2 regions of the Psychrobacter sp. T6-4 genome follow, and region 2 is predicted to be linked to the other one. Evidence: riboswitches for the same ligand, from Rfam matches in the RefSeq annotation. Region 2 holds a riboswitch; the other holds the start of a gene.
What was found. A riboswitch is a leader RNA that binds a small molecule or an ion and turns the genes downstream of it on or off. The one in region 2 is predicted to bind thiamine pyrophosphate.
Positions count from the first base shown of each region.

Region 1 (16,342 bases), on a different contig from region 2:
TCCATTACTCGCGTATCATCTTCGCGGCACTCAATCGCAAGCGCGCCTTGTCCGACCGCAGGCAGACACATATCAATATCCAATTCACTACGAATACGCGCATCAAGCTCAATACGCTGTAAACCACTGGTTGCCAAGATAATTGCATCATAATCATTAGCATCAAGCTTACCTAGGCGCGTGCCGACATTGCCGCGCAGGGTTTTGATTTGTAAATCTGGTCGATAGGCTTTTATTTGGCACTGGCGGCGTAAACTGGCGGTACCAACGATAGCCCCTTGTGGTAGCTCATCGATACTTTGGTAGCTATTAGATACAAAAGCGTCTGTGGGCGCTGCACGGGTGCAATAAACGCCAAGCGTAAGCCCTTGTGGTAGTTGCATCGGTACATCTTTTAGCGAGTGTACGGCTATATCCGCTTGTTTATCGTACAACGCCTCCTCTAGCTCTTTGACAAACAACCCTTTACCGCCAATTTTGGCTAAAGGCGTGTCCAAAATCTTATCGCCCTTAGTGACAATTTTGAGCAAATTAATAGTCATGTCAGGATATAGTGCTAGCAGTCGATCTCGAATATGCTCAGCTTGCCATAACGCTAAGGGACTTTGGCGTGTTGCGATGTTTAGGGTAGTCAAGGCAGGTTGTCGCTGGTTACTCATAAAAGACCTCAAATCAATGTATTGCTAACGTCGTAAAGTAGGGACGCAAAAAAATACCCCTATTTAAGCATAAATAAGGGTGTGATGATACGGTATGAATGATTTGCAGCTCATGACTAATGCTCACTAAACAACTTCTAAATACAGCAAGATCTACATAAGACGATATCTACATACTCTGTATTTTTTCACGTAGCGCAGGCAGATGGCGACGGCTAACCGCTAGGGTCTCATCAATACCCTTAAAGCGAACTTGATACTGACCTGCATCTACTGTCTCCAAAAAATCTAAATAGCTTAGATTAATAATGGCATTGCGATGTACACGAAATAGGCGATCGTCAAATTCTTGCTCAAGCTCTTTTAGAGTTTCATCAATCAGTACAATACCGTCTTTGTGGCGCACTTTGACATACTTTTGATCAGCGGTACAGTAGTAGATGTCTTTGAGTTTAATGAGCTCAACGCCGCGATGAGTCCGTGCTGAGATATGCTCACGAATGGGCCGTGCTGTTGGATCCTCAAGTTTACGGATCTCATTGAGCTGGGCGGCATTCAAGCTTTTGGCTTTACTCATTGCCTCTAACAGCTCATCTTTGTTAGCAGGCTTGAGCAGGTAACCAATCGCATTGGCTCTGAGTGCGGCAATCGCATAGTGATCATAAGCAGTAACAAAGATGATAGCAGGCGGATGCTCAAGCTTATTGAGCTCATGAGCGCAGCGCACACCGTCCATCTCAGGCATACGAATGTCTAGTAATATAATATCGGGTTGATGAGACTTTACGGCGGTAATAGCTTCCATGCCAGTCGTTGCTTGAGCAACCACTTTATGACCTGACTCTTGCACGATTCTCACCAAACGCTCACGCGCTAATGGCTCATCATCACAAACTACAATCCGCATGTAATATCCTCTCTTAAACTATATGTGACCGCTATTTAGTAGTATAGATATTATACTGGTATATGCTCATATTCTTTTAATACTATCTATCACTTATTTATTCACTACTTTACATAATCACTGCATTTCAGAAGCTGTAAAAAGCCCTTTCAAAGACAATTTTTTGAGGTAAAAGCCTATTGCGTTATCTTTTTACATCAATTTAACTCGTGTTATTTATAATAATAGCTAGACCATTATCGATAGTAGTAATAATGTAGCAATAAATATGCCAGCTGTTAAAAAAGGTTGTTTTAAAAGCGTTACAGACCAACATCTTGAAGCGGATAGTTTATCTTAGTGATGATCTGTTCAGTTGTGACCGTACTGTTGATAGTAGCGCTATCGCCAAAGTAAGCGCGCAAACGCTCAGTTTGAATGTAAAAATCCATGTGTTGCTGCAAATCATAAATAACCATCAAAGTCTTGCTAGGCAGTTGCACGGTAATTGTAATGATCACGCGGTGCTGCTCCCACGTGACCTTTATATGAATATCAATGGTCTCAGTAGTCATCTCTACGACGTTGAGCAGCATCTTTTCCAGAACACTTTGCAAGGTGAGTGAAGTGATGACCATGTCATACATGATATCTTCTTCAGGTAGAGACCAATTGACAATCAGCTTGTCCGCCAATCGGCTCGACTCTATCGCTATGTAATGCTCACAAAGTGCAATCTCCTCTTCAAAACTGATCTCACGAGCGCCATTGAAGCTGGCACGAAAGAGCGCTGAGACGTGCTCTAGTAATTTAGAGGCGCGCGCAGGATTAGAATCCATAAGGGCGATTAGTGTATTAACGGTATTAAAGAAAAAGTGCGGAGCAATACGGGCTTTAATCATATCGTTTTGCGCGCCAAGCTTGTCCTCAAATGAGGCTTTGAGAGCATTTAGCTCCATGTAGCGGCGTAAAAAGTATAGGATAAAGACTAAAGTAAAACCGCCGCCCACAATACTATCGAGCATAACATCTATGATAAACGTTCGAGTATCGTACTTGAGCCAATCAAAATTAATCATCACTAGCTGCACTAAAATCATAGTTACAGCAGAGCTTGTCATAAATAGCGCTATGATATAGACGCTGACTCTAACGTTACTCATACTCTTAAATATGGGTCGCAGATAATCAATAAGGTATAAAATAGGAAGAATTGAGATGACGTTTTGAAAAAAATAGCCTGCAAAAAAAATGGCAAAATCAGACCCTGTAACCAAATCTTGGCGCTTAGTGATAGTGACAAATAACGACCAAAAAAAGATGTACATCAGCCACTGCCAAGGCTTCATCATGACCATGAGCTTGGGGATAAAAAACTCTAAGCGCGCCGCTAGTAAGGCGACCTCATCATTTGCTATACTTGAGTGCTTATTCTTATGAGTAGTCTTAGACCGATATGAACGCCATTTCTTCAAACCCTGATAGCTCCATTGATTCTGAGCAAAATAAAAAGTCACCTGTCTCTGATTCTAGCACAGATACTATGAGCAGCACTGAACAAAACGATTCGTCAACTGCTGCTCTAAATAGTCAGGGCCAGCAGATGTGGGGCGGGCGCTTTAGTGAGGCCACTGACAGTTTTGTCGCCGCTTTTACCGCGTCAGTTGGCTTTGATCAACGCTTTGCCCGTCACGATATCCAAGGTTCAATTGCCCATGCGACGATGCTTGGTCGCTGCGGCATCTTGGCTGATGATGAGGTTACAACGATCATAGAAGGTCTACGGCAGGTGCTCGCTGAGATTGAAGCGGGCGAATTTGAGTGGTCCATTGCCCTTGAAGACGTACATATGAACGTCGAGTCGCGTCTGACAGACATGATTGGCGCAGTTGGCAAAAAACTGCACACGGGGCGCAGCCGTAATGATCAAGTGGCAACCGATATTCGTCTTTGGCTAAGGGAGGAGACTGATAATATCATTGAGCTACTCGTGCGCTTGCAAAGCGGTCTCCTTAATCTGGCTGAGCAGCATACCGACACTATCATGCCAGGCTTTACCCATTTGCAGACCGCGCAGCCAGTAAGTTTTGGTCATCATGTCATGGCTTGGTTTGAGATGTTATACCGCGATACCCAGCGCCTAAAAGATGCTCGTCGCCGTATGAATCAGATGCCGCTCGGTAGCGCAGCTTTGGCTGGTACGACCTTTCCGATAGATCGTACCATCACCGCCGAGCTGCTAGGCTTTGAGGGCATTTGCCAAAACTCACTTGATGCCGTCTCAGATCGTGACTTTGCTATTGAGTTTACATCGAACGCTTCGATCTTGATGATGCATTTATCGCGCATGAGCGAGGAGATTATCTTATGGATGTCGGCGCAGTTTAATTTTGTGCAGATACCCGATCGCTTCTGTACCGGCTCATCTATCATGCCACAAAAGAAAAACCCTGATGTGCCAGAGCTGGTACGCGGTAAATCAGCGCGCGTCTTTGGTCAACTGATGACGCTGCTTAGTCTGATGAAGAGTCAGCCGCTCGCTTATAATAAAGACAACCAAGAAGATAAAGAGCCGCTATTTGATTGCGTCGATACATTGACCGGCTCACTCCTTGCCTTTGCTGATATGCTACCGAATATCACTCCAAACATCGAGGCTATGCGCGCCGCTACCATGAAAGGCTATGCGACAGCGACCGATTTGGCCGATTATCTAGTGCGTAACGGCGTCGCCTTTCGCGATGCTCATGAAGTCGTCGGTCATGCAGTCGCTTTGGGTATCAAGGAGGGCGTTGATTTGAGTGACTTGTCACTAGCCCAACTACAACAATTTAGTGACGCTATCGGTGATGATGTCTTTGAGTATTTAACGCTTGAGGGCTCACTCGCGGCGCGTGATCATTTAGGCGGCACAGCGCCCAATCAAGTTAAGCAAGCGGTCATTAACGGCCGAGCCCGCCTTAAGGCTTTTGCTTAGTTGATACTTACCAACGTATATCTTTTATAAAGATACCCGCCATTGTTGCGGGTATTTTTGTTCATTCTCTTAGGCACACTCGCTGTTACCTTCTATACACCTGATAGCCTTTGCTAAATTGACTAAGACCGTTATCATAGATAAATACTAATATTTAATAAATAATTTCATAAAATCAATAAGGAGCACCTCATGACTGAGACCTTTAACCCGCAAGCCAATACCGTATTTTGCCGCAAATATCAGCAAGATTTGCCAAAGATGCCGCATCCGCCTTTTCCAAACAAAAAAGGTCAAGAGCTACAAGATACAGTTTCTGAAAAGGCATGGAAAGAGTGGCTTGAGCAACAAACCATGCTCATTAATGAAAATCATCTGAGTATGATGGATCCTGAAGCCAAAAAGTTTTTGACCGAGCAGCGGGATAAGTTCTTAGATAATGAAGACTACGAGCGTGCGCAAGGTTGGACGCCAGAGAAATAAAGCAAACTGCTATTTATCCTAAGCTAATTTTGCTACTATAAAGCTTGCTGGTGTAAACTTGCCAGCAACAAATTTACAACACTGACAGACTCGGGGTGCGGTGTGCAATTGGTCACAAGCCAGTGCGCATTCGCTGAGAGATCACCCGCCGAACCTGATGCGGTTAGTACCGACGCAGGGAAGTCTTAAGCATACGTTATACCTATCTATTAGGCGCGCAGAAATGCCTTTTTATTATCATACTGTCTCTTATCGCTAGAACACGTTGGTTAATATGAAGTGGCGTCTACTGATTTTTGAAGCGTTTGACTGCCTATCATCGTAGTAAAACGTTTTATGCAATTAAGATAGATATAAATTCTATGCTTGTCCCGCAGCTACTGGCGGTGTTGATTTTATTCAAAACAACACGCTAGGACAGCATATGACAGCCTCAACCCTAATATCAAAACCTAATCAAAAATCGTCTGACAAAAAAGCCGATGCACTAAAAACCCCTGCCCATCGCACCTCTACCGACGCCCGTTTTGAGGAGGACGCTCGCGACTTGCATCGTGTTCTCCCCGCTTCTCGTAAAGCCTATATCCAAGGATCAAGATCTGATATACAAGTGCCGATGCGCGAGATTACACTTGATCCTACGCCTATTCAAGGCGTTGATGAGTCGGACTGGGAGCACAACCCGCCGTTTTATGTCTATGACACTTCAGGCGTTTATACCGATCCCGATGCTCATATTGATCTCACCAAAGGGTTGCCTAAATTACGCGAGGGTTGGATCGCTGAGCGCGGTGATACCGAACAACTAACAGGTCTGTCTAGCTCATACGGGCAAGCCCGTGCACGTGACATTAGTACCGCTAACCTTAGGTTTGCGCACATCGACAAACCGCGCCGTGCTAAAGACGTCGATGGCAAAGTAGGCAATGTCACGCAAATGTACTACGCGCGCCGCGGTATTATCACGCCTGAGATGGAATACATCGCTATCCGCGAAACACAAAAACAGCATGAGTTAACTGACATGCGCCAGCACGAGGGTGAAAGCTTTGGTGCCAATACGCCAAAGATTATCACCCCTGAGTTTGTCCGTGATGAAGTTGCCGCTGGACGCGCCATTATCCCAAATAACATCAACCATCCTGAGTCTGAGCCGATGATTATCGGTCGTAATTTTTTGGTGAAGATAAACGCTAATATCGGCAACTCAGCGCTCGGCTCTTCTATCGATGAAGAAGTGTCGAAAATGACGTGGGCGACACGTTGGGGCGCGGATACCATTATGGATTTATCAACGGGTAATCATATCCACGAGACCCGTGAATGGCTGATTCGTAACTCACCCGTGCCCATCGGTACCGTGCCGATTTACCAAGCATTAGAAAAAGTCGATGGCGTGGCAGAAGATCTTACTTGGGAGATCTTCCGCGATACTTTAATTGAACAAGCGGAGCAAGGCGTAGATTACTTCACCATTCACGCAGGCGTGCTGCTACGCTACGTGCCGCTGACCGCCAATCGTTTGACAGGTATCGTCTCGCGTGGTGGCTCTATCATGGCGCAGTGGTGCTTGGCTCATCATAAAGAAAGCTTTTTATACACGCATTTTGAGGACATCTGCGAGATTATGAAACAGTATGATGTCGCGTTTAGCTTAGGAGACGGCCTGCGTCCCGGCTGTTTGCAAGACGCCAATGACGAAGCGCAATTTGGTGAGCTACGTACCCTTGGCGAATTGACCCAAGTGGCATGGGAGCACGATGTACAAGTGATGATCGAAGGTCCCGGACACGTTGCGATGAACCGTATAAAAGAGAATATGGACTTGCAGCTTGAGATCTGCACGGACGCGCCTTTTTATACTTTAGGGCCGTTGACGACTGATATCGCACCTGGTTATGATCATATCACTAGTGCCATTGGGGCGGCGATGATTGGCTGGTTTGGCACCGCCATGCTCTGCTACGTGACGCCCAAAGAGCACTTAGGATTGCCTAATAAAAAGGATGTCAAAGACGGCATAATCACGTACAAAATTGCCGCTCACGCCGCCGATCTTGCCAAAGGTCATCCAGGGGCACAAGCGCGTGATAATGCGTTATCCAAAGCCCGCTTTGAGTTTCGCTGGGATGATCAGTTCAATCTAGCGCTGGATCCTGATACCGCGCGTGAATACCATGATGAGACTTTGCCCAAAGACGCGCACAAGTCGGCGCACTTTTGCTCCATGTGTGGCCCTAAGTTTTGTTCGATGAAAATCACGCAAAATGTGCGTGAGTACGCCAAAGGCTTGGAAAATAAAGTCACGCCAAGTAGCGGTGATCTTCAAAACGAGAACCACCGTATCAAGCAGGTCGATACTGAACTGGTCGAGCAAGCCCGTGAAGCGAGCTTAGAGGAAGTTCGCCAAGGCATGGCTGAGATGACAGAAAAATATCGTGCTGAGGGTCGTCAGTTGTATAAAGAGGTATGATAAAGACTGATTGTAATCCTAAAAAAAGGCGCTACTGATTAGTAGCGCCTTTTTAGCTGATGTCTTTTGCAAAAGGAGTCAAATTAAACCTTTGACGCCTCATAAATCTCATTGATCGAGTTATCAATGGTCTCAGCAAACTCTTTATCGCTCTGCTGCTTACTTAAGCCTTCGGTAAAGGCACGTGAGAAGCTGGCGATCATACCTGGGTTTTGCTTGAGCTTATCACAAGCTTGCTGGCGGCTGTAACCACCTGATAGCGCGACTACTTTGAGCACTTTTGGGTGATCGACGAGCTCTTGATAAAAGCCCTCTTCCTCTGGCAAAGTCAGTTTAAGCATGACTTGGTGATCGTCGTTTAAACGATCCAGATTGCGCAAAATATCTGCTTTGAGTATCACTTCACACTCGTGTTTTTGTGCGCTATCAATATTGACCTCAGGCTCAACAATGGGCATAAAGCCTTTAGAGATGATTTGTTTGGCGACATCAAACTGCTGCTGTACGACAAGCTCAATGCCATCGACGCTTGGCTCATAAATGACTGAACGCATTTTAGTACCAAATACAGGGTACTTTTTAGCTTTATCAAGTAGCGCATCCAAATCTGGCATCGGGCGCATCACTTGCACGCCGCTCATTTGCTCAGCTAGACCTTTATCTACCTTTAAAAAAGAAACGATGTTTTTATCTTCCCATAAGTAGTTGGCAGTGGACTTGCCGTTTACTTCACGATCCATCGTATCTTCGAATAAAATCGCACCAAGGACGCGCTCATTATCAAAGCAGTCGCAGGTCATAATGCGGGCACGCATTTCATGCACTAAATCGAACATAGCATCATCGCTATCGTAGGCATCACCGTTTACGCCGTAATTCTCTAACGCTTTAGGCGTACTGCCGCCGCTTTGATCGAGTGCGGCGATGAATCCTGAACCCTCTTTTATACGTTGTAGTTGTTTTTGATATTCCATTGATTAAGTATCCTCTATTTATTGAATCTTTATTTTATCATAACGTGTTATAAGCGCTTAGCGATGTTCGTTCCTAACGACGTAGCAACACCCATAGCGAATTATAAATTACCTTACCATAAGCGCTAGCATTTGCTTGTATTTAGTCAGTTAACCGTCAAATTTTAATCAGTAAATCCTAACTCAAGTTTACGCCAAAAACAGCACCGCAACGCAGCAGATAGCCAGCAGAATTCCTAACATATTAATGCGATTAAGATGCTCTTTAAATACGCCAACCCCAATAAGGGTAGCGACGGTAATCACCCCAACATTCATACCCGTAAAGACGATACTTGGTGATTCAGACAAGACTTGATGGGCGCGCACATATGCATAAATATTACCCATGTTCAGTACGCCAAGCAGCAGACCTGCTGCCAAAGCATTGCCCTGCCAGCGCACTCGAGTGATAAGCAAATAGATAAATAACAGCACAGCTGCTAAGCCAAAACTAACAAATAGCGTTAATGGAAAGGCAGCGCCCTGCTTGGCGACTTGCTTAAATAAAATATCAATAATGCCATAGCCGACCCAAACACCGAATAACCAAAGTGGCGTCTGCCTAGCGTATGAGAGAGCACTGTTATTGCTAGTCGTGCTGTCGCTAGGATGATCTATATTAGCAGTACTAGTGGTAGCTATTGCCAAGTGCTGCGGGCGATACACCAGCGCGCCTAGCGCTAAAAAACCCAGCAGTAGGCCAAATATACGTGTCCCTGTCAGCACTTCACCGAACCATAAAAAAGCGGCGATGATAGGAATGATTAGCGATAAGCGCTGAGCGGCGTCCGTGGCCACCATACCTACCGCTGAGATAGCACGGCCAAGAATAACAAAAACGAGCGGCAGTAAAATACCAAGGGCGATGATAATGCCCCATGCGCCGCCAAGCGTACTGATAGCGCTGATATCAGGTTTGAGTAGGACTAGAGTGAGTAAAAAGGCAACAGGGTAACCGGCGACAATCGTTTGACGAATATCTATATCTTTTAGCCGCAGCACTTTTAATAGCACCGAAACGGCAACGCTGCACAGCACTGCAATAATCAAATACAACATCAGTTTTACCCTTAAATAAAATAAGTCAATGTTCAATGTTTTCAAAATTAAGTCAGTAGAGAATGTAACAATATATTTCATAATCAGCAATGATTATATCTCAACTCATTTATATGCACCTCTAAATAGTCCTGATAGCTAAAAGTATCCTCATCAGTCGATCTCAGCTTACAATTAGCCTGCAAGCCTGATAATGAAGTTTGATAAAATATCCGATTATTCTAATCCTAAAAGTAAAGGCGCAAAACCGCGAGTACTAATGCTGGTTTTTGTACGCTGATACTACTGTCTGTTTGCTACCTATGAATGCACTTTTTCGCTTTTTTGAAACCCGTCTGCCCGCTTTTCCTGAATCTCCAATGCCGCTACCTGCACCTCGTGATGGTCTGCTAAAGTTCTTGTGGGCCTGTACCAAAGGCCTGCGTGGCTGGCTGCTGCTGTTTATGGTGCTTTCAGCGGGTATTGGCGTTTATGAAGCTATGCTGTTTGCTTGGATTGGCGATATTGTCGATTGGCTTGGGATTTATACCCCGCAAAATCTATGGCTAAACAAAGGCGATATGCTCCTGCTTATGTTTGCAGTGATGCTAGTTAGCCCCTTTTGGATTGCCTTATCGTCGTTTATTCATTTTCAAACCTTACAAGGCGTATTCCCCATGCAGATGCGCTGGCGTTTTCATCAGCGTATGCTTGGGCAGTCGATGCAGTTTTATCAAGATGAGTTCTCAGGTCGCGTCTCAGCCAAAGTAATGCAAACGGCGCTTGCGGTACGTGATACGGTGATGACGGTCACCGACATGTTTATGTACGTTACCGTTTATTTTATTACAACGGGCGTCATTTTATTTAATTTAGACAGCTTATTATTGATACCTTTTATCGTTTGGTTCATCTTAGTCGCTTTGACGATGTGGTATTTTATTCCTAAATTAAAACAAACTGCTATTGTACAAGCAGATGCTCGCGCACTCATGACTGGACGTATTACCGACGCTTATGCCAATATCATGACCGTCAAGCTCTTTAGTCATTCACGCCGTGAGCTAGGTTATGCCAAAAATGCGATGGGTCAGTTTTTGGGTACGGTACACGCGCAAATGCGCTGGGTAAGCTATTTGGAGGTTTCAACTCATCTCATTAGCGTGATTTTGGTCAGTAGTACCGCAGGTATCGGTCTTTATTTGTGGCAACAAGGCGCCGTTGGCGTCGGCGCGATTGCTGCGGCGACGGCGATGGCACTACGCCTAAACGGTCTGACCCGCTGGATCATGTGGCAAACCGCTAGCTTGTTTGAGAGTATCGGTACGGTACAAGACGGTATGCGCACGTTATCAGCGCCGCAAACTATTATCGATGTACCAAATGCGCCCACTCTAAAAGTCACTGACGGTCATATTGTGTTTGATCAGGTTGATTTTAGTTATGAAGGTGAGGAGAATGGCGATATTGAAGGGGCGCGTATCGATGAGGTCAAAACGGTTGCCGCATCAAACTTGTCACAAGTTAAACTACTAGATAACTTTTATCTCGATATCAAACCAGGCGAAAAAATCGGTCTGGTTGGGCGCTCAGGCGCAGGTAAATCAACACTGGTCAATTTGCTCTTAAGATTCTTCGATGTCGATAGTGGCAAAATCTGTATCGATGGACAGGCTATAGACAAGGTCACTCAAGAGTCCCTGCGTCAGCAAATCGGTATGGTTACCCAAGACACCTCCTTACTTCATCGTACCGTCCGCGAAAACATTGCCTATGGTCGCCCTGATGCAAGCGATGACGAGATTATAACTGCCGCCAAACAAGCGCAGGCTTGGGACTTTGTCAAAGACTTATACGATGATAAAGGCAATACAGGTCTTGATACTCATGTTGGTGAGCGCGGGGTTAAGCTCTCAGGCGGTCAGCGTCAGCGTATCGCTATCTCGCGCGTCATGCTCAAAAACGCGCCAATTTTGTTATTAGATGAAGCCACCAGTGCCCTTGATTCTGAGATTGAGTTTGCCATTACTGAGAGTCTAAACGACATCATGACGGGCAAAACGGTCATTGCGATTGCCCATCGCCTCTCAACGATTGCCGCCCTAGATCGCTTGGTGGTTATGGAACAAGGCCAGATCATCGAACAAGGTAGCCATGAGGAGTTACTCGCGCTCGGTGGTGTATATGCGCGCTTGTGGCAACGTCAAAGTGGTGGGTTCTTAGGTGAAGATAACTAAACCATTATAAAGTTAAACGAATACAAAGTATAAGGATAGTGCTGTCATGCAAGATTTTGCCAAACCGATTACCCTCAAAAAGAAAAAAGCGCGGTATTACGATTTAAGTACTCTTGGCGCACATACAAACACTAAGCGCGCGCCTGCTCATTTTTATGGAGGTAATGGCTTTACTGTCGGTAATTACAAACCGCTGCTCACCCAGCTTTCCACAAATTTTGATATCAGCGCGCTGGCTATGCGCGGCTATTGGTATGATAAGCCAAAGGCAAAAGTGTTGACCCGCCAGCAGGATGCCGATCTTCTTATTAAGTTTTTGGAGCAGACGCAAGATAAGCCTGTAGTCGGTATCGGTCATTCACAAGGCGCGACTGCGACCGCGATGGCAGCGGCTAAACGTCCTGATCTGTTCTCAAAGCTATATTTAATTGAGCCTGTGACTTTTACCAAACGCCAAGCAAGGCTATACAAGCTCATTCCTCGTAAGGTTCTGCTCACTCGAGAACCCTTTAAAAGCGCGCTGAGTAAACAAAATATTTGGTCAAGTGTGACAGAGCTTTATGATAACTTACGTAGCAAAAATGCCTATCGTCGTATCTCAGACGAGCACTTGCACCTCTTTGCTGAGCAAAGCCTTGAGCTGCAAGACGATGGCAGTTACCGCTTTATTTTTAGTCCAAAGCAAGAATTGGCAAGCTATTTTGGCATACCCTATATCGACGACGCCCTAAAAAAGACCCCCGTTCCTTATACCTTAATTATCGGTAAACCCACTATTTTTATTAACGATCAAGTTCGCAAAAATTGGCAAAAATTTGTCCCTTCAGATCAGCTGATCGTTATGCCTGAAAATGGACATCTACTCCCTGTAGAAGCGCCAGAAGAATGCGCTAAGCTCATCCTAAAAGACTTCAATGACAAGTAAACAACATCTTTAATCTATAGGGTATAGTAAATACTAAATAAAACAGATACATTTAATTTTAACGCGCAACTGATATCAATTTTCCTTGCATGCTGTGTCGTTGCAGCCAGAGGCTGCGCAAAATTAATATCAGTTACGCTTACAATGGACTGACTATAGATGCCCTATGACTAATTTGTTCCCGCTCATCCCTCAGCACAATTTACTACCCTGTGATGGTATTTTGAATGATTTTGGTGTGGTGATTGAGGACGCTAATGCGTTATACGAAGCTTTGTTGGCTGACTTGCCTTGGCAATCTGATCGTGTGACTTTGTTTGGCAAGACACATATCACTAGCCGCAAAATTGTCTGGATGGGTGACGACGGCACAAGCTATCGCTATTCAGGCCATACGCATTCGAGCATTCCTTGGTCGGATTCTGTGTTTCATGTGAAACAATTTATCGAGAAATCACTACTAGCGCAAGGTATTAAGACCAATTTCAACTCCTGTTTGCTTAACTATTATCCGTCAGGAGCTGAGGGTATGGGCTACCATGCTGACGATGAAAAGGAGCTAGGTGACCGTCCTATTATTGCGGCGCTATCTTTGGGCGCCACACGCAAATTTGTCTTTAAACACAAAACTATCAGACACCAAAACAAGCCTGTCAAAGCTGCGCTCTATCTTAAGTCAGGTCAGCTGCTTGTCATGCAGGGAGATACGCAGACGTTTTGGAAGCATAGTATCACCAAGACCACAACGGTTGATTCAGGCCGTATCAGCTTGACCTTTCGGCGTATGCTCGCTTAAAATGACTCTTGGCGATCCAAAAAACGCTCGCGGTAGCACTGATACGCCGCTTCACACACACTTGCCGTATAATTGGCATTGACGCCGCCTGCGACCACAGCGCCTACCGCAGGAATAATCTGCGCCGCTTTGGTTTTGACCATATTGGTCGCCACTTTGGTTGCCGTCTGTCTAAGTATTCGCGACATCAGCTCTTCATTTATTTTATTAAATGCCTTAGTCTCAGGGTCTTGAGTTAAGCTTGCCGTATCCTCAAGCGCCGCTTTACGCTCATCAGCAGACGCAGAAGTCGCAACTGCTAGCAGTGACATGGCAAATAGCTGTTCGCCTTTTTGACTCATATCGAAACCATAATAAGTGGCATACTCACCGATAGCGCGCAGATTGGCGGTGATTAGTCCCATCACGTCAGCACTGATACCTGCCCAGCCCGCCATTCCTGTCGCTACGCCTTGTGCACTTGTCAGTGCTACGTATTTGCTCTTAAATAATGTCACTTGCTCATCAACATCCGCGATATCTAAGCTTGCAATGTCATCGAAAGATTTAACCGCGTCACTATTACCCAGCGTATTGCGATAAGCCTCTATAGCATCTTGGGTATCTAGCGTCCAGTTTGCTGCATCGCTTAGAGTTACAATAGCTTTTTGTGTCGCTTGCTTGAGCGTCTCGCCCAATTGCGGCGCGTTCATTAGCGCATCGCCTGCCTTGTCTATTGGCGCACTTAAAGCTGCAAAGGTTTTATCTATTATATTTTGATCAGGGTTTTTCCATGCCTCTATCTCTTGGCGTACTTGAGCAGCATAAACGTTACCTCTGCCGTGACTTTTGGTGTCGTTGCTAGTGTCGCTATTTGCATTATCCTTTGCATCGGTCATTTTTTTATCCTTAATAATGATTATGTGCTAGGCGGCTGAGAACCAAAATTTCAAACCAGCCGCTTTTAGAAGCGATCAATAAAGGCCGCAGTATGAATACTATAGCGGCTTACACGCATTGGTTTTGTAAGGATAAACACGGATAGGTAGTATAAAGGTAACTTATACGGCGAGTACCAATTTGCCAAAGGCGTCGCCTTTTTGCAGATCAGTGTGAGCGGCGACTACCTGTGCTAAAGGATAAACCTGCTGAATCTGTAGCGTCAGCTTGCTATCAGCAAGACACTTAAGCACGCGCGTCATGTCTTGACCATTGGGCTTGACTGCATAGCCCTCTACGCTTAGGTTTTTGTCACTACCTGCCTCTTTAAGCTTATCCACCCAAATCGTCGGTAGCACGAAGACGCGCGCGCGAGGTTTAAGTACGCTCAGCGCGCGCACGCCAGCCTCGTTACCGACCAAATCTAGCAACACATCCGCTTGTAAGTTAGGGAAATTATCGTCTTTAGTATAGTCAATCCAGCCCGCTAGCTGGTTTCTATCGACCAAACCTGAGATTTTGTCGTACTTATCAGGTGAGCAGATCACGGTAACTTTGATGCCCATCGTCGCCACTTTGTCCATCAACAGTTGCACGACCAATTGCCCAACGCCGCCAGCAGGGGCATTCATAACGACGTGCTCACCTGCTTTTATATCGGCAAAATCAATGAACTGTAATGCTGTTTGACCGACACAAGGCACCGCCCCTGCCTGCTCTAAACTAACAGTCTTGGGCACTTTGGCAAGTAGCTCTGCCTCAACCGCTACATACTCGGCATAGCACTGTCCATTGAAGCTAAGCGAGGCAACCTTATCACCGATAGCAAAATCATCACTACTGCTTTTGACGACTATACCTGCGACGTCAAAGCCTAAGATGGTAGACCACCCTTTATCGAAATACTGTTTTTGAATATTGTCTGCGCCCCAGCCTTTGCCTTGACGAGTCTTGTAATCGACAGGATTGATACCTGCATACGCGACCTTTATCAGTACTTGGTTATCACCAATGTCAGGGACTTGAACGCCACCTTCGTAGCGCATGACCTCAGGCGTACCAAATTTACTGATCAGTACAGCGTGCTGGTCTTTTGGTATAGCGTGCGTAGACATGATTGCGTCTTCCTTTTCGATGGTTTAAAAGTAATCAGGCTAAGCCAGCACCAGCTCTGCACTAATCGGTAGATGATCTGATAGCGTCGACCACGGCTTGCCCGTATGTACCCAAGCATCCTTAATCGTCAGATTGCGCACGTAGATACGGTCTAAGCTGAGTACAGGCAATTTAGCTGGGAACGTCGGTAATAGCTTGCCATGACAGCACCGTAGAGCCTCGGTCATACCGAGATTGGTCGCTAATTTATCACAAGACATCTTTTTCCAATCATTAAAATCACCTGCCAATATCAGTGGCTGATCAGGAGCAATGGCGTTACGCACGTAGTCGCTGATCGCCTCGTACTGCTTGATACGGTCGCGCTCAAATAGATTGAGATGCGCGCACAAGATAACGACAGGGATATCCCAGCCAATGGGTTGAACTTCGCAGTGCAATACGCCGCGCTGCTCAAGCTTATTGACGGTGATATTGACATTGTGTTTGGGGTCTAACGGGAACCGGCTTAGTACTGCATTGCCGTGATGACCGTTTTGGTACTCGGAGTTTTTGCCATAGCTATTTTGAAATTGCAGATATTCTCCGAACCATTCGTGCTGCGATTGATCAGGGTATTCGTTGTATTGTAGATTGCGTTTTAGGTTTTGACCTTGCACTTCTTGCAAGCAAATTACATCTGCACGTATAGTATCGAGCGCCTGCGCAATACCCTGCATCTTGACTTGCCGATTCATCGGCGACATGCCTTTATGAATGTTATAACTGGTCAATACAAAAGATTTAGTGGTCATAGAATTATCATTTTTAAGATAGAA
Region 1 is NZ_JBQQEZ010000001.1:198,652-214,993, reverse strand. It holds gene hemC (hydroxymethylbilane synthase) at 1-659, opposite strand, end outside; gene ACTXGE_RS00945 (LytR/AlgR family response regulator transcription factor) at 829-1,566, opposite strand; gene ACTXGE_RS00940 (histidine kinase) at 1,869-3,020, opposite strand; gene argH (argininosuccinate lyase) at 3,149-4,522, shown strand; gene ACTXGE_RS00930 (oxidative damage protection protein) at 4,715-5,005, shown strand; TPP riboswitch at 5,087-5,203, shown strand; gene thiC (phosphomethylpyrimidine synthase ThiC) at 5,430-7,478, shown strand; gene ACTXGE_RS00920 (fructose bisphosphate aldolase) at 7,562-8,452, opposite strand; gene ACTXGE_RS00915 (EamA/RhaT family transporter) at 8,642-9,553, opposite strand; gene ACTXGE_RS00910 (ABC transporter ATP-binding protein) at 9,856-11,769, shown strand; gene ACTXGE_RS00905 (alpha/beta fold hydrolase) at 11,816-12,694, shown strand; gene ACTXGE_RS00900 (alpha-ketoglutarate-dependent dioxygenase AlkB family protein) at 12,861-13,490, shown strand; gene ACTXGE_RS00895 (EcsC family protein) at 13,487-14,368, opposite strand; gene ACTXGE_RS00890 (NADP-dependent oxidoreductase) at 14,531-15,523, opposite strand; gene ACTXGE_RS00885 (endonuclease/exonuclease/phosphatase family protein) at 15,563-16,318, opposite strand.
Region 1: it holds a riboswitch for thiamine pyrophosphate, as region 2 does, so the genes downstream of both, thiC (phosphomethylpyrimidine synthase ThiC) here and thiM (hydroxyethylthiazole kinase) in region 2, are expected to answer to the same signal.

Region 2 (16,342 bases):
AGATGAATCATTGCGCCAACGTCAAGATCAATACCACCTGATTTATGCTGCTTAAACAGATCACCCAGCAGCCCTTTTTTGGGCGCTTGCTTAGCGGTGTCTGGGCGCTGATTCCAATTTAAGTTGACTGATATTTTGCCAAAATCGTCGCGTTTTTTTAGATTAATACTGGATTGATTCTTGGTTAAGGTGATTTTGCTAAGGTTAATTGAAGGACTAGCGGGAATCGGCGGCGGTGTACTGGTTTGAGTGCTACCTGCCTTTTGGGTATTGATAGGCTTTTGGGTATTGATAGGCTTTTGGGTATTGATAGACTGGTTCTGGCTTTGTGCTTGCACAGGTGCATCATCGCTGATTTCAACGCCGAAATGCTCGGACAAAGGTTTTAGGCCGCCCTCAAATCCTTGAGCGATAAAGCGAAACTTCCAGCTGCCTTGACGACGATAACATTCTGCTAAGATAATCGCTTTTTCATTGCGACCGCTCGCGCTCAACTGACTCGTTAATAGCACTTGACTGCCTTGCAATACTTGGATGTCGACATCGCCGATCTGTGCCAACGTCTGCGCACTTGAGAACGCCAGAGCAATCTTATCTATAGTTGCAGGCTGCGCTGGCAGATTAATATCAAAGAATCCATCGCTGTCGTGACCGCGAAAGCTCACGCTACCATCATCGCTGCGGGTCTGCCCATAAAATATCATATCGCCATCGCCGCGCACCTTGCCCTCGCTCGTTAAGCGGTAAGCGGCGCAATCAATCGCGTTTTGACTCAAAATACGGATGCTAATATTATCAGTTGGCAGTGGCGCATTGGCACCAGCAACCAGTTGTTGGACTTGGGTTTGGCTCATGAATAATCCTTGATTGTCTATAATAGTGTAGTCTGATTGCCCTATAGTAGCATGGATGCCATCAGCTTTTTAATGCTCGATTATGGTATTTATAGCTTATGACAGTGTATATAATAATGCTGATATTCATCACCGATTCATTGGATTAATTATGCCCAGCGACACTCGTACTACTACAGATATAACCAGTGTTTGGCTTGCAGAAGGACAGTCAAGCCAGCGCGATATGCTCGCAAGCTTGCAAGCTCTCAAAGCAACATCTAACACACCATTTCATGTAATCGCTTCACATCGTCATAATAGACCTGAGATATTTGAATGTGCAGATAGTATTTATCGAGAGCCCCATTTAAGTATCAGCGATGATGAGTCATTGACAGATAACCCTGTTGAAGCTGAGCCTACTATGCCGCGTTGGCAGTTTGTATTAGAGCAAGCTCAACAACAAAAGGTAAAGGTGCTCCTCACGGGTCGCAATGGTATCGATTATGAAGCGCACCGTGATACCTTTAGCGCTGCTGGTATTCGTCTATTGACGGGCGCAACGAGCGTTGACGCCTTAGAGTCTATCGATGATAAGTTTGCCTTTATGCAGCAATGTCATGCTCATAATATCCCCGTAGCAGACGCTTGGCGGTTTGATACTACCGCTGAGCTAAAAGCCCTGCTGGCCCAGCATGGTCATCAGCCGCTATGCGTAAAGCCAGTCACAGGTATCTTTGCCCAAGGATTTTGGCGGCTTGACTCTAGCAAAGCGTCAGATGAGACCTACGATAGCTTTGAGCACTTGTACTTTACCGAAGCCAAAAAAATAAATACACAGCAATTTATAAGTGCTTATACCAATAGTCAAATGGTAAAAGAGCGCCCTATTCCTATGCTGCTTATGCCTTTTTTACCAGGACAAGAGTACTCTATCGACGTGGTTTGTGAGTATGGCGAAGTCTTGGCCGCCATCACCCGCCATAAGACGGGAAAAGTTCAGCACATTGGTTATGAGAAGCCGGTTATGGAGGTTGTCGTTCCGCTGATTAAAGCCTTTGGCTGCGACGGTATCGTCAGCGTACAGACCAAAGCTGATGATGAAGGCCTGCACCGCGTCCTTGAGATCAACTCGCGACCCTCAGGTGGTATCGGTTATACGGCTCATAGCGGCGTCGATCTGACGCAAGTGGGATTTGGTTATTGGCTTGGACTCACGGACAAGCCCAAACTTGAGGATATCGTCAAAGAAATCACACCTTGTCAGGTACGCTCGATTATGACCAGTGTGAAGATAGAAGAGCAAGCACTATAGTAAGGTCGTTTTTATTCTGGGTCATTACCTATAATAAGATGCGCCTTTATCATAGGTAATGATTTAATGGTTGTTGGCACGTAATTCAGGAAACCGCTTGATCATAACGATAACGAGTAGCAGCGCTAACACAGCAATAGCAGCGCCGACGTAACCCACGCTTGAGAGTGAGATATAGGTGACTGCGTAACCGCCTAGCAATGCACCCGTACCTATCCCTAAGTTGATGATGCCAGAGAACATCGCCATCACCATGTCTTGAGCGTTAATATCGATTTCTATCACTTTGGATTGGATGGTCAACATCAGCAGTATCATGGCGGTACCCCAAACTATGGTGACTATGCCAAATAACCATATCGACGTTGCCGTCCATGACATGAGTAGCATTGCGCCTATTATGAGCACCGTGGATGCTAGCATCATGGTCGTGCTCGATCTGTCACTCCAGCGACTAAATATATAACTGCCGATGAGTCCTGCGCCGCCAAATAATAATAAAATAAGCGTCACTAAGTTCTCACTCATCGCGCCGACCCGATTTAAAAAAGGTTCGATATAAGTATAAGCGGCATAATCTGCGGTAAAGATGATAAAGCAGAATAAATAAAGGCTGACCAACAAAGGATTATTAAGCAGTTCTGGAATTTTTCTAAAGGAGCCGTTAAACATACTGGGCAATGTGGGCAGCAGCTTTGCTTGTAGCACAAACACGATAAAAGCGATGATTCCGATACCTGCAAAGGTGGTACGCCAGCCAAACCATTGACCTAATATACGCCCTATAGGCACGCCTAATACCAGCGCTAAAGACGTCCCTGTAGCCAATATACTAAGCGCTAATGCTCGCTTGCCCTCAGGCGCTACTCGCAGCGTTATCGCTGCAGTGATGGACCAAAATATCGCGTGCGAAAAGGCAATCCCTACTCGGCTCACCAAGAGAACCTGAAAACTCCATGCAAATACAGATAAAGCATGACTGGCAATAAAGACTACAAATATAGCCAGTAGCAAGCGCTTACGCTCAAACCTACTGGTCAATAGCATCAGAGGCAATGACATAAGAGCGACGACCCAAGCGTACAGCGTCAACATCCAGCCAGTCTCAGCGGCTGTAATCGAAAAGTCTTTGGCGATATCGCTGAGCAGTGCTACAGGGACAAATTCTGTAGTATTAATCACAAAAGCGCTGACACCCATCAAGATCACTCGAAAGTACTGCGTGCGGCGAGATACTGAATCCACCTCAAAGTTATTTTCCATATCACTGACTACTATAAAAAAGTGCTCAGATAGCACGGCTGACCCAAGAATGAGTGCTAGGACCTAGGAAATATGAGTAAAGAGTAATGCTCACCAATTTGCAGTAATATAGCTCTACTTTTAAATCCAGTTTCGTTCAGCGGCATATTCTAGTACATTGTTTTTTAATTATCTATCAGACTTATGTTCACGGTAATTGATTAAGTTCATCAAAATATCTTTGCCCTCCAATTCTCTGCAAAAACCGTTAGAATAGATACGCTTATGCACAACATAACTGTATATTTATAAGGGTAAATTTAGGGACTAAGCCCATGACAAAAACTCAAGCAGAGGGTAAGCGATGAGCGCACAGACGACGCTAGTGTTAGGCGCAAATACGGTTATTGAGCAACCCAACTGCTTAGTCGCTTTTACAGCCAATAATTCGCTTACATTTGGTCAGCAGCTCGGTCTGCTTTGGTTGCCTTTAGATGACAGACGAAAAGCTGCTTGTAGTCCCGCCTATCTACACGCGCCCAAAGACTGGGTGCAGCTAGATGATGCTAACAACCCAAGCGCATGGCAACTTGATTTGCCAAAATTGTTTGAGACGCAAAACGTGAGCTACTTGCAACTCATTGCTTATACTTACTACGAGCCGAGTTTAGATTTACCAGCGGTTGAATTAGACACTATCAGTCTGACTTTGAATGATAGTGCTATTCATTATGAATTTGTAGCCAATGAGCGTCATGTCAAAGCCGCTATAATATTAGAGATTTATCAGCGTAATGGTCAGTTTAAGTGCAGGGCGCTGGGTGAGAGCTCAACCCAAGGGCTAGCGAGCCTAGAGCAGCGCGTGCAGGTGAGCTTAGATACTCGCCTGCCAGATACTCATGCGCTCATTCAATCCGCGCAGCAGCAGCAACGAGACCAGCGCAATAATGAATCGCGCCCACCGCGTCATGTCACCCCTGGCGAGACGTGGACGGGTACAGCGTTCGCGATTGATTCCTATCATCTACTGACCTGCTATCATGTCATTGAGTCGGCAGCGATGATAGGTATCCGTCAGCAAGGGCAGCCTGACCGCGAGGCGCAAGTGGTGATGAGCGACATCGGTAGTGATTCAGCTATCATTAAAGTTTGCGAGCCACTACCGAGCCATCTACCACTTGCCCAGCAGTGCTCAGATATATTAGGCGAGACCATTACCACCTTAGGCTTTCCGCTATCAGGCGTCAGTAGTCAGTTGCAAGTGACCCAAGGTTGTATCTCGGGGTTGACAGGGTTTGGCGATGATATCCGCTATATGCAATTTACCGCGCCTATCCAACCTGGCTCTAGTGGTAGTCCCTTATTATTGCCAACAGGCGAGGTCATCGGTATGGTGACAGCCAGCCTCGTTCATTAACAGGCACAAAATATGAACTATGCAGTGAAATTTCAGTTATTATCTGCCCTGCTTGCCAGCGCTGGTATTAGTTTGAATAACTCACACTCTGTATCAACCTCAACGTTGAGCACACCACAACTAAGCAAACAAAGCCGCAGTGCGCTATGGCTGGTGGGTTGTCAGGGTTAAAATCCCTTTACACTTATATAAAATTATAACGTTACTAAATATCGAAAATTAGAAACACCAAGGAATATGAATGCCAAATCAGCAACACAGTACGAGCATCACCCTACCTCGCGGTACCTTGAATTTAACTTATCAAACCAATAGCGCACTAGATAATAATACCCCTTGTCAATTAGAAGACTTACTTGGGTTTGCGCAGCGTATCAATCCCAAACGTGCTTTTTTGTTTGTCTCAAAAGTCTTAGGTCGGCATATTCCTGTCGCGCCTAGTACCATGCGCACTGCTTTTACGCATTTGGCAAGTTTAGTGCCTAACGATCTGCCTGAACCCATTTTGGTCATAGGTATGGCGGAGACTGCCGTGGGACTGTCGGCAGGCGTTCATCAAGCGCTACAAACGCGCTACCCTAACGCGCTACTACTAAACTCTACGCGTCATGCCCAGCATAGCGATGATAATAAGGAGACTTTGCTGACGACGTTTAGCGAAGATCATAGTCACGCCAGCCAGCATCTCATTTATCAAAGCTCTGATAGAATCACTCAAGAGCAGCTACTCGCCAGCAAGACCTTGATTATGGTCGATGACGAAGCCTCAACGGGTAATACTTGCGTTAACGTGGTGACCGCTCTACGTCACTCTGGTCTAAGCCAGTTAGAACAAGTGCATCTAACGACTTTGGTGGATTGGTCACTCAATCAAGAGGCACCTGATGCTGATGACTACATCTCTACTCGTTTGCCTGATATCGACTTTCAGCGTCATCATCTATTGTCTGGGGCGTGGCAATGGACGGATGCACCCAATCCTGAACCTATCGTTATGCCTTCGGTAGATACCACAGAAGCAGGCTCGCAGCCGTTGGGTAATACTGGCAATTGGGGACGCTTTCCGACACTCGATAGTACCGATGGCTTTGCTGATTATCTTGCAGGGTTTCAGTCCTCATTTACCCGTTTTAGTGGACGAGCGACGTTTGATAAAGCACAGTTGCCTGCGCGGATTTTAGTACTCGGTAGTAATGAGTTTGTGTGGTTGCCGTTTTTATTGGCAGAATGGCTTGAGCAAAATACTGACTCACAGAATAAAGTGAAGTTTAGCGCCTTAACGCGCTCGCCTATCGCACTCGGTGGTGCGATTACTACCATGATCAGTTTTCATGACAATTATGGATTGGGCATGACTAATTTTGCTTATAATGTCGAGCCTAGCGATTGGGATTTGATTGTATTGTGCGTGGAAACGGCTGCTGATAGTGTGGATGATATGTGGCAAGGTTTAGATAATGTTTTGGTGGTAGGTTGTGATGATGGAAGTCTAGATTTAGCCTAGGGTGTGGTTAGCGAAGCGTAACCCACCGTTTAAACTTACGAAAAGGTGGGTTACGCGACCAGCTTTTTTAACTTTATACTTCATTAACGGACACTTTTATGACCACCCCTTTCTTCCAGACCAACCCCGAAATCATCAAACCCTACGCGCTCATGGATTTAGACGATACGCTATTTCAAACGCAGCGTAAGATCGACGCTTGGGACTTGCCAACGGCTAAATCTGAGAGCTTAGTCTGCGCCACGGTAAATAAACAAGGCGAGCCGTTAAGTTTTATGAGCCAGCGTCAAGCGAGCTTTTTTAATTGGCTCCTTGCGAGCACTGAATTGATAGTCGTCACTGCACGCGATCGAGACGAGATTAAACGCGTTAAACTGCCTTTTGACAGCTGGCAAGTGCTGACTCATGGCGCGATTGTTTTGACCAATGATGGTAAGCTTTTGAGCGCGTGGCAGCAGCATATGTATCAGCAGCTAAGTCCTTTGCAAGACAAGCTTCACCAACTCAGCCAGCTATTTGCAACTCATAGCAAAAATGAGAACAGTCATCTGGTATTTACGCCGCATATCGACAGCTTTAGTACTGGTTCTAGTAACAAAGAATTAACCATCTATCTAGCGATAAAGCACGCAAAAAAAGACCATCAAGCGCTAAAAGAATTGGCTAAAAAATTGCCTACACTCATACGTGATTTTGAGCGACACTTTTATGTCCATGTGAACGCTAATAATCTTGCGATACTGCCACATGCGGTGCATAAGCGTCACGCGGTGCAGTTTTTATTAGACCAGCATTTAGATGTCAAACGTCCAAGTTTTGGTTTTGGTGATAGCTTAGCAGATTTACCCTTTCTACAATTGCTTGACTGGTACGGCATGCCCAATCATGGTCAAATGCATGACCATACTAGTCGCAAGTAAGTTTGATTTTAGAATATTAATAACAATCGCTTATACAAGTAAAACATCTTTATGACCCATCATAATATACAAAGATTAGATAAATACGGCTCAGGCAGCTACCTATCTTCTGACGTCACCGTACTGCTCGACATCGTCGATAAAGATGCGGTTGCCGATGTGCCTACTCAACAAAAAGAGGCGCTGATTCAAAGCGGGCAGCGTCATTATTCGGACATGTTGACTCTAGAGCAAGCACCAACGGCGATGCACGAGCAATTATACCAGCAGGCATTAGCGCAAGGTACAGATAGAACGGCGACAGATATTGCTAATTTGGCTTATACATTGCACGATATCTTTGTGCAGACAGTCGATAATGAGCATCCGCTGGTACTGATCAGCTTAGTGCGGGCAGGTTTGCCGATTGGCGTGTTATTGCAGCGTGCCCTATCAGACGATAGCGATAGCGACTATAACTTGCCCAGTGTGCATTATGGCATTAGCATCATTCGTGATCGCGGCCTGGATCCTATCGCTATGCAGATGATATTAGATGCTCATCCAAACAGTCCTATCGTATTTGTCGATGGCTGGACAGGCAAAGGCGCGATTTATCAGGAGTTGGCACGTAGCCTTCAGCCATTTAACGATAGCAGTCATCCTCATTTTGCTACTATTTTTCATCAAGGAAAAGACGTTATTCCCCTGCTGACACTTGCTGACCCAGCAGGTGTCGCTTGGCTTGCGGCGAGCGAGGAGGACTGGCTCATTCCATCAGGTCTGCTAAATAGTACGGTGTCAGGACTGATATCGCGTAGCCTGTATACCGAGCCACAATCGGGACTACATCGCAGTGTATTTTATGATAACTTAGTAGAGGTAGATCATAGCTTAGCCTTCGTCGATCATAGTGATGCCGCGCGCCGCGCATTGACGAAGCCCTTGCAACGTTTGCCAACTTTTAAGCAGCCACGCTACCAGACTGCTCGGCTTATAGATAAAATAGCGGCGGATTATCATATTACTAATCGCAATCGTATCAAACCGACCATTGCCGAAGCGACACGAGCGATATTACGCCGTGATCCTGAGCGCATTTTGCTGGCGAGCACCGATCATCGGGATACGGTCTTATTAAGGCATTTATGCGACGATCGCGATATCACTATTAACGTTTTAGGTGATAAAATATTGCCTTATCAAGCCATTACTTTGATCAAGCAGCGTAGCTAAAAAGATTAGCATTTAACGACCTAGTCCTTGATAAATCCTGTCTATTAAAATTTTATACTCACTTATTTATGATGCCTACTATGTCAGATACGTCAAACAACGAATCAAATATTTATAGCCATACTCAGTCCTATACGCATCTGATCACTGAGCGTCACGATATGATTAAGCCGATCACTTACCATCCTTATCAGTTGGGTGCTAGCCTATATATGCCAGCCACTCGTGAGGATATTTGGCAAGTGATTAAGCGCGATAAGTTACCGACGATTAACAGTATTATCATCTGCCTTGAGGATGCGGTCAGCCACAATGATGTCGAGTTGGCGCTTGAGCGTTTGCAGACTCTGCTAAGTACTTGGTCAGCGCATAAAGATACCATTAATAAGCCATCAAATAATACTCAGGCAAAACTTCAAGGCCAGCCGACGCGCCCGCTGGTATTTGTGCGTCCACGTAATCCGATGATGCTACAGCAGTTAGCAGATTATCCTCATATCGATCTGCTCGACGGTTTTGTCATGCCCAAAGTCGATATGTGTAGCTTGTCCAATTGGCGTATGGCCTGTCAGAACTTAAGTGACGATCAGCTGTTGATGCCAACGCTTGAGACTGCTGCGCTGTTTAATCCGCACCATAATCAAGAGCTGGCTATCGGCTTTAAAGAAGCCTTTAGTCAGCCAGTCTTTGCCCTACGTATCGGTGGCAATGACTTGTTTGCCACCTTGCGCCTGCGCCGCCCCAAAAACAGTATCGTCTATGACACGCCTATAGGTACTTTGGCCTATCAGCTGCTGGGCTGCTTTGTGCCGCATGGCTTTTATCTGTCTGCCCCTGTCTTTGAATATCTCGATCAGCCGATGCTGTTTATGCAAGAGCTTGGACGCGATGTTAGTTTGGGTTTGGTAGGCAAAACCGTCATTCACCCCAGCCAAATTGCCTTAGTGCAGCAGGCTTATTGTGTGCCGATAAATATGCTTGATGAGGCGCAAGCTATCCTCCATACTGAGGCAAAAGCGGTGTTTAAATTTAACAATACCATGTTAGAGCCTGCGACTCACCGCGCTTGGGCGACTGAGATCGTCAATCGCGCCGAAGTGTTTGGGACAATTAATAACAACAGCAATGAATTTAATTCAAGAATGTAAGTTAGATTTACCAAGTCTTGTATTGTATTACTTTGATAAGCTCGGTAAGATGCTTTGTATTGGTATAGATTGATTAAAACCTTTATCCTAAAAGTTATTATATAAAATATCAAAACGTTATTCACAGGGGCGCCGTTAGGCTGAGATGTACCCTTAGAACCTGATCCAGATCATACTGGCGTAGGGAGTGTATAGCCGTCACCGTATCCACTCGTGATGCTATGTGTTTTCTCGCCTGCCATTTTTAGTTATGGAGAGAAAATGCATCCTCAATCGATTCATTCTTGCTTTACCTCATTTCGTACTCAAGCGCCTTTAGTACACAACATCACTAACTTTGTCGCTATGAGCACCGCAGCCAATGTTTTACTAGCCGCTGGTGCCTCGCCTGCTATGGTACATGCCCAAACAGAAGCACCAGAGTTCGTGCGCTTATCTCATGCGCTCACCATCAATATTGGCACGTTATCGCCAGACTGGCTTGATAGCATGCTGACAACCGCACAAGTCGCTCATGAGCAAAATATCCCTTGGGTCTTAGACCCTGTAGCAGTCGGCGCTACCGCTTACCGCTTGCAAAGCTGTGAGCGCTTATTAGCGTTCAAGCCTGATGTCATCCGTGGTAATGCCTCTGAGATTTTGGCACTAGCGGGTATGAGTAGTCAAAGCCGTGGTCCTGATAGTGGCGATACCGTTGAGGCAGCCAAAGTTGCCGCCGAAGCTCTCACCAAACATGCCAAAGTCGTCGTCGTCACAGGCGAGGTCGATTGGGTCACTGATGGCACGCAGCAATGGAGCGTACATCATGGCGTACCTATGATGACTCGTGTGACCGCGATTGGCTGTGCACTGACGGCTTTAATCGGCGGCTTTATCGGTAGTAACCGCGATAATCTGACAGGCGCTGTCATCAGTGCACTCTGCTATTACGGACAAGCAGGTGAGCTGGCAGACAAGGCAGCCAAAGGTCCTGGTAGCTTCTACGTTGAATTCTTGGACGCCCTTTATCACTTAGACGCCGATCAAGTCTCTAACAATGCCAAGGTGACCATTATATGAATACCTCTACCCCAAAAACCACGCACAAATCTAGCGAGGCACTGAGCTTGTACTTAGTTACCGATAGCGCCATGTGCACGGAGCGCGGTTTGATTGATACCGTTTGCGCAGCGATTGACGGCGGCGTCACGATGGTACAACTGCGCGATAAACACGCTAGCGATGATGAGTTGTACCAGATAGCCTGCGCGCTCAAAGAAGCCATCGCTGGACGCGTGCCACTCGTGATGAATGATCGCGTTGCTATTGCCAAAAAAGCCCAGCTTGACGGCGTACATCTTGGTCAAGGCGATATGGCAATCGATGCAGCGCGAGCTATTTTAGGCGCGGACGTTTGGCTGGGACTGTCGATTAATACTCTCAATGAGCTACAAGTAGCGCACGCCAAGCATCTCTCGCAACTGGACTATGTCGGTATCGGTCCTGTCTTTGCCACTCAAACCAAACTTAATCACGCGCCGCCTATCGGTATAGAAGGCTTGAGAACTCTGGTCGCACAGAGTCAATTGCCTAGCGTGGCTATCGGCGGTATCGGTCAAGACAATGCAGCTGATGTTTATACCACAGGCTGTGATGGTATCGCTGTAGTGTCAGCAGTTTGCGCCGCTCTCGATCCAAAAATCGCCGCCAAAACCTTGTTAGGAGCAAAACAATGATCGCCAATATTTTAACGATTGCGGGTACTGACTGTACTGGCGGCGCGGGTATTCAAGCTGATATTAAAGCCATTAGCGCCAATGGCGGCTATGCGATGAGCGTGATCACCGCCGTCGTCGCGCAAAACACCCAAGGCGTCCAGCAAATCCAGATGCTACCTACCCAGATGGTACGCGCGCAAATTGACTCGGTGTTTAGTGATGTGCGCGTCGATGCGGTCAAGATCGGTATGCTGGGCAGCGCTGACATGATTCACTGCGTGGTTAAGGCCTTAGCGAAATATCAACCTAAAAAGGTGGTACTAGACCCCGTCATGGTTGCCAAAAGTGGTGACCGCCTGCTTGACGCAGATGCACTGTCAGCGATGCGCAAACTGCTACCCCAAGTCGGACTCATTACGCCCAACCTACCAGAAGCGGCAGATCTGCTTGGTGAAGATGAAGCCAAAAATCGTGACGAGATGCTAGCGCAAGCCAAACAGCTAGCAGTACCGACGTTTTTGAAGGGTGGACATCTACAGCAAGACGATTCGCCAGATTTGCTGTACGTCGACGGCGTGCATCAATGGTTTGAAAGCGTGCGTGTCAATACCAAAAACAGTCACGGTACAGGCTGCACGTTGTCAGCCGCGATTGCGACCAATTGGGGGCGCGGCGAGCCATTAGATATTGCCTGCGCAAAAGCAAAAACCTATTTAACTGGCGCGCTACAACACGCAGACAAGCTTGAGGTGGGGCAAGGTCAAGGGCCTGTGCATCATTTTTATGAGTTTTATTAAGTTTAAAACATTCAATAACTAAGCTGGTTTAAAGAGTACTTATTATGGTTAAAAATGGATTACCAGCACCTTACGTTATGCTTTTATTAGCGCCCCTACTTTGGGCGACAAGCAACGTGACAGGCAAGCTTGGCAAAGGCTGGCTAACCCCGTATGAGATGACGTTTTTTCGCTGGTTTATTGCCACCCTTATCTTGACGTTTTTTGCTCGCAAGCTTATTGAAAAAGATTGGGCGGTGATTAAGCAGCATTGGCTGTGGTTGTTTATCGTTGGCGGGGGTGGTTTTGCTTTATTTAATATTGTTCTATATAGCGCATTCTCAATGGGAGCATCCGTCGTCAACGTGTCTATTATTACGGCACTAATACCTTTTGGAGTGATTTGTTTTAGCGCTTTTATTTACAAGGATAATCCGCACCTATTGCAGTGGCTAGGCATTGGGATTGCTTTTATCGGTGTGATTTGGATTTTGACAGGGGGACAGCCTTTTATATTATCGCAATATAACTTTGCGCTTGGCGACTCTTTGGCTTTAGTGACCACAGGTATTTATATTGCCTACTCTATTGCACTACGTCATGCACCCAAGATTCATTGGGCAAGTCTCATGTGGGCGATGAGTTTGGCAGGTTTAGTGGTTGCGACGCCGTTTTATGGTTATGATTTGGCACAAAACGGTATTCACTTTCCAGATTGGCGTGGCTGGCTCATGTTGCTTTATATTGCGATATTCATCTCCATTATCTCTAAGCTGTTTTATATGGAGAGCGTCATTCAGATTGGCGCTAATCGGGCGTCATTGGCTATGAACCTACTACCTGTGTTTGGTGCGGTAATGGGGGTAATGTTCTTTAAAGACGAGATGATGACCATGAATCATATTATCGCGCTTGCGCTGGTTATGATAGGTATCATCAGCTCAGAGTATGGGGCTGCGCTAAAACGACAACCCCATATGCAGCTGGCAAGTACTAAAAATTAGCTAAGATGACTGATACTAGGACTGACGAGTACTAAGACTGGCGGGCTAAAAATTTGCTCATCACTTTATTGACGGCATCAGGCGCCTCTACCGTTGAGGTATGTCCTGAGCCTTTAATGACCGCAAGCTTAGAGCCTTCGATAGCAAAGTGCATACGCTCAGCCTTGCTATAAGGCGTTGCCACATCCTCGTCACCCACAATGATGAGCGTCGGTGTGGTAATGCTGCCGAGCTGATCATAGATGCCTTGACGCTCAATTACTCCAGTTGTTGCCTTGACGACGCCGCTCTTACGATTACTCTGTAGCATGGACAGCCACTCTTTGCGGGCAGTTTTTTGTGCTTTGTCGTTCAAAAAGGTCGTGCCAAACATAATCGGCATGACCTTTTTGCTCACCCGCTTCATTCCCAAAAAGCGAATTGCAGTCACAAGCTTCTTGTAGCCAGGAATATTGTCCGGATCCTCAGCATCAGCAGAGGTATCTATTAGCGTCAGCGTATTTAATAGATCAGGGCGCTTAATAGCGACGCGCTGCCCGACAAAACCACCCATTGATAGTCCAACATAGTGGCAGCTATCGACATTTAGTATATTGAGTAGCTCAATTGCATCACCTGCCAGCGTGTCCATATCATAGCCGTCTTTGGTAATCTGTGACTGCCCTTGCCCGCGAAAGTCAAAAGCGATACAGCGATAATCGTCTTTAAAATGCTCTACTTGATTTTCAAACAAACGCGTATTCCATAGCAGTCCGTGAGCAAAGAGCATAACAGGCTTTTGCTGATCATCTGGCGCGCTGTCTTCATAATATATATTGGTATTATTGATCTTGATAAATGGCATAACGACTTCCTTGTGTTGGTATTAGTGTTCAGGTATCCGTATTTGGATACGGTTAAAGCGACTTGACCAAAGCAACTTGGTATCCTGTATTAGGATAAGTCACAAAGACCCGCTTTTACAGTAGTATTTTTGCACGAGTCGTTTTAATGTCTTATAGTGGCGTTAAAGTGCATAGAATGGGGTTTATCCTTATCATAAACTGCTATAGTATTTGGTCACTCCCAACCTTTTAAAGGATATAACATGTCTCAGGCTCTCGTCGACTATCAAAGCGACAATCATATCGCTACTATCACCATGAACGATCCCAAAACACTCAATGCTTTTAGTACGCCGCTCAAGCAAGCAATGCTAGAGTCTCTTGAAAAAGCGGACCAAGATGATGAGGTACGCGTTATTGTCTTGCAAGGCGCAAATAATAACTTCTCTAGTGGCGGTCACATAGGAGAGATGCTTGAGAATGGTATGGAGTCCGAAGCGCTGGTCGCCAAACTTGATTTTATGCTGCGCGAAGTCGCCGAAGTCAGCCTAAAACTGCGTAATATTCATAAACCTATCATTGCAAAGCTAGAAGGTGCAGTCGCTGGAGCAGGTATGAATCTAGCGCTCACTTGTGACTTTCGTATTGCTAGTGATAATGCAAAATTCGTGCAAGCCTTTGTCAATATTGGTCTGATTCCAGATGCAGGCGGTATTTATCTATTAAATCAATTAATCGGCGCTGCCAAAACCACTGAGCTGGTCATGCTTGGTGATAAGTTAAAGGCAGAAGATGTCGCACGCCTAAATCTAGTCAATAAAGTCGTCAGCGCTGAGGAGCTAGATAGCGAGGTTATGGCATTAGCCACACGTTTGAGTCAACTACCAGGCAAGGCTCTTGCCTCTATGAAGCATATGCTAAATGTCCATGCTTACTCTGGACTCAATGAAGCACTCGATATGGAAGTCGAACAGCAAAACTTAATGGCAGTGACCGATGACTTTAAAGAAGGTATTAGCGCTTTTATGGAGAAGCGTAAGCCAGTTTATCAAGGTAAGTAGCCTGCATAGTATGCTAGTAACAAACTCAAGATCATAAAAAACCCCGTATCACTGAACTGACCCCCGAAACTTGGACGGTTTAAGTTTATATTAGACCTCTTGCAAAAGTAGTTGTAAGACACAACGTATATTATTGAACGCTACTTACTTAATAGATATGCCAAACATAGATAAGCTACTCAAACAAAGTGACGCTGGTTTTAAACGCTACACAGGCATTCATAAAGCCACCTTTTATGACATGCTTGAGGCCATGCAAGAGCATGAAGCATCTAAGACCAAATCAGGCAGACCAAGTGTGCTCAGTCTTAAGGAGCAGATACTACTAGCCCTGACTTATTGGCGTGAATACCGCACGCTTTATCATATCAGTATGGACTTTGGTATTCATGAGTCTTCTGCTAGCCGTATCATTCGTAAAGTAGAAGACACACTGATTGACTCTGGCAAGTTTGAATTGCCTAAAAAGCTGCCTAGTCGTGTCGATGAGGACATCAATTGGTCAGTCGTCATTGTTGATGCCACCGAAACCCCAATTGAGCGTCCAAAAAAAACCAAAGCGACTACTACAGCGGTAAGAAAAAACAACACACCTTAAAAGCGCAGGTTATCGTCCATTGGCAAACCGGCTTAATACTTGATGTGCAAACCTGTAAAGGGTCAATCCACGATTTTAAGCTGTATAAAGATACTTGTCCTGACTGGTTACCTTGTGACGCCAAGCTATTAGCCGATAGTGGTTATCAGGGTATAGCAAAGTTACATGATCAAAGCTTCACTCCCTTTAAAAAACCTCGTGGTGGTCAGTTATTGGAGATATGCAAACAGGCCAATCACTATCTGGCAAAGTTCCGTATTGTGGTTGAGCACAAAATAGGCTTAATCAAGTTGTTTAAAATCGTGGCTCATAAATATCGCAACCGTCGTCAGCGCTATGATCTTAGAATGAAGCTGTTTGCTGGTATCATTAATTCCGAGCTTAACCTATGACTTTTGCAAGAGGTCTATTAAGGACTGAGTTCTGTACTGTACAGGGCTTAGTCCTTTTAGTTTTAGCTGAATACGCTCATGATTGTAATAGTGAATATACTCATGAATCTGTTTCTCTAACGCTTCAATAGTTTCTGGTTTCTCAATATAAATCGTCTCACACTTCAGCGTACCGAAGAAACCTTCCATCAATGCATTGTCCAAGCAATTGCCCTTACGGCTCATACTTTGCTTAATATGATTCGCTTTAAGCGACTTTGCAAACGGCTTCATCTGATAATGCCAGCCTTGATCTGAATGTAGCATTAGCTTCTTGTCACGACTGGCTTTAGTCTTGTCCAGCGCACAATCTAGCATTCGACTGACTAAATCATAGGTGGGCCTTCTTGAGAG
Region 2 is NZ_JBQQEZ010000015.1:737-17,078, reverse strand. It holds gene ACTXGE_RS10825 (TerD family protein) at 1-854, opposite strand, end outside; gene ACTXGE_RS10820 (ATP-grasp domain-containing protein) at 1,006-2,151, shown strand; gene ACTXGE_RS10815 (sugar transporter) at 2,215-3,414, opposite strand; gene ACTXGE_RS10810 (S1 family peptidase) at 3,758-4,810, shown strand; gene ACTXGE_RS10805 (phosphoribosyltransferase domain-containing protein) at 5,052-6,314, shown strand; gene ACTXGE_RS10800 (HAD hydrolase family protein) at 6,413-7,234, shown strand; gene ACTXGE_RS10795 (cysteine protease StiP domain-containing protein) at 7,286-8,449, shown strand; gene ACTXGE_RS10790 (HpcH/HpaI aldolase/citrate lyase family protein) at 8,530-9,597, shown strand; TPP riboswitch at 9,713-9,801, shown strand; gene thiM (hydroxyethylthiazole kinase) at 9,859-10,656, shown strand; gene thiE (thiamine phosphate synthase) at 10,653-11,312, shown strand; gene thiD (bifunctional hydroxymethylpyrimidine kinase/phosphomethylpyrimidine kinase) at 11,309-12,091, shown strand; gene ACTXGE_RS10770 (DMT family transporter) at 12,136-13,074, shown strand; gene ACTXGE_RS10765 (alpha/beta fold hydrolase) at 13,106-13,918, opposite strand; gene ACTXGE_RS10760 (enoyl-CoA hydratase/isomerase family protein) at 14,162-14,959, shown strand; gene ACTXGE_RS10755 (transposase family protein) at 15,117-15,557, shown strand; partial or broken gene ACTXGE_RS10750 (transposase family protein) at 15,566-15,949, shown strand; partial or broken gene ACTXGE_RS10745 (IS3 family transposase) at 15,944-16,342, opposite strand, start outside.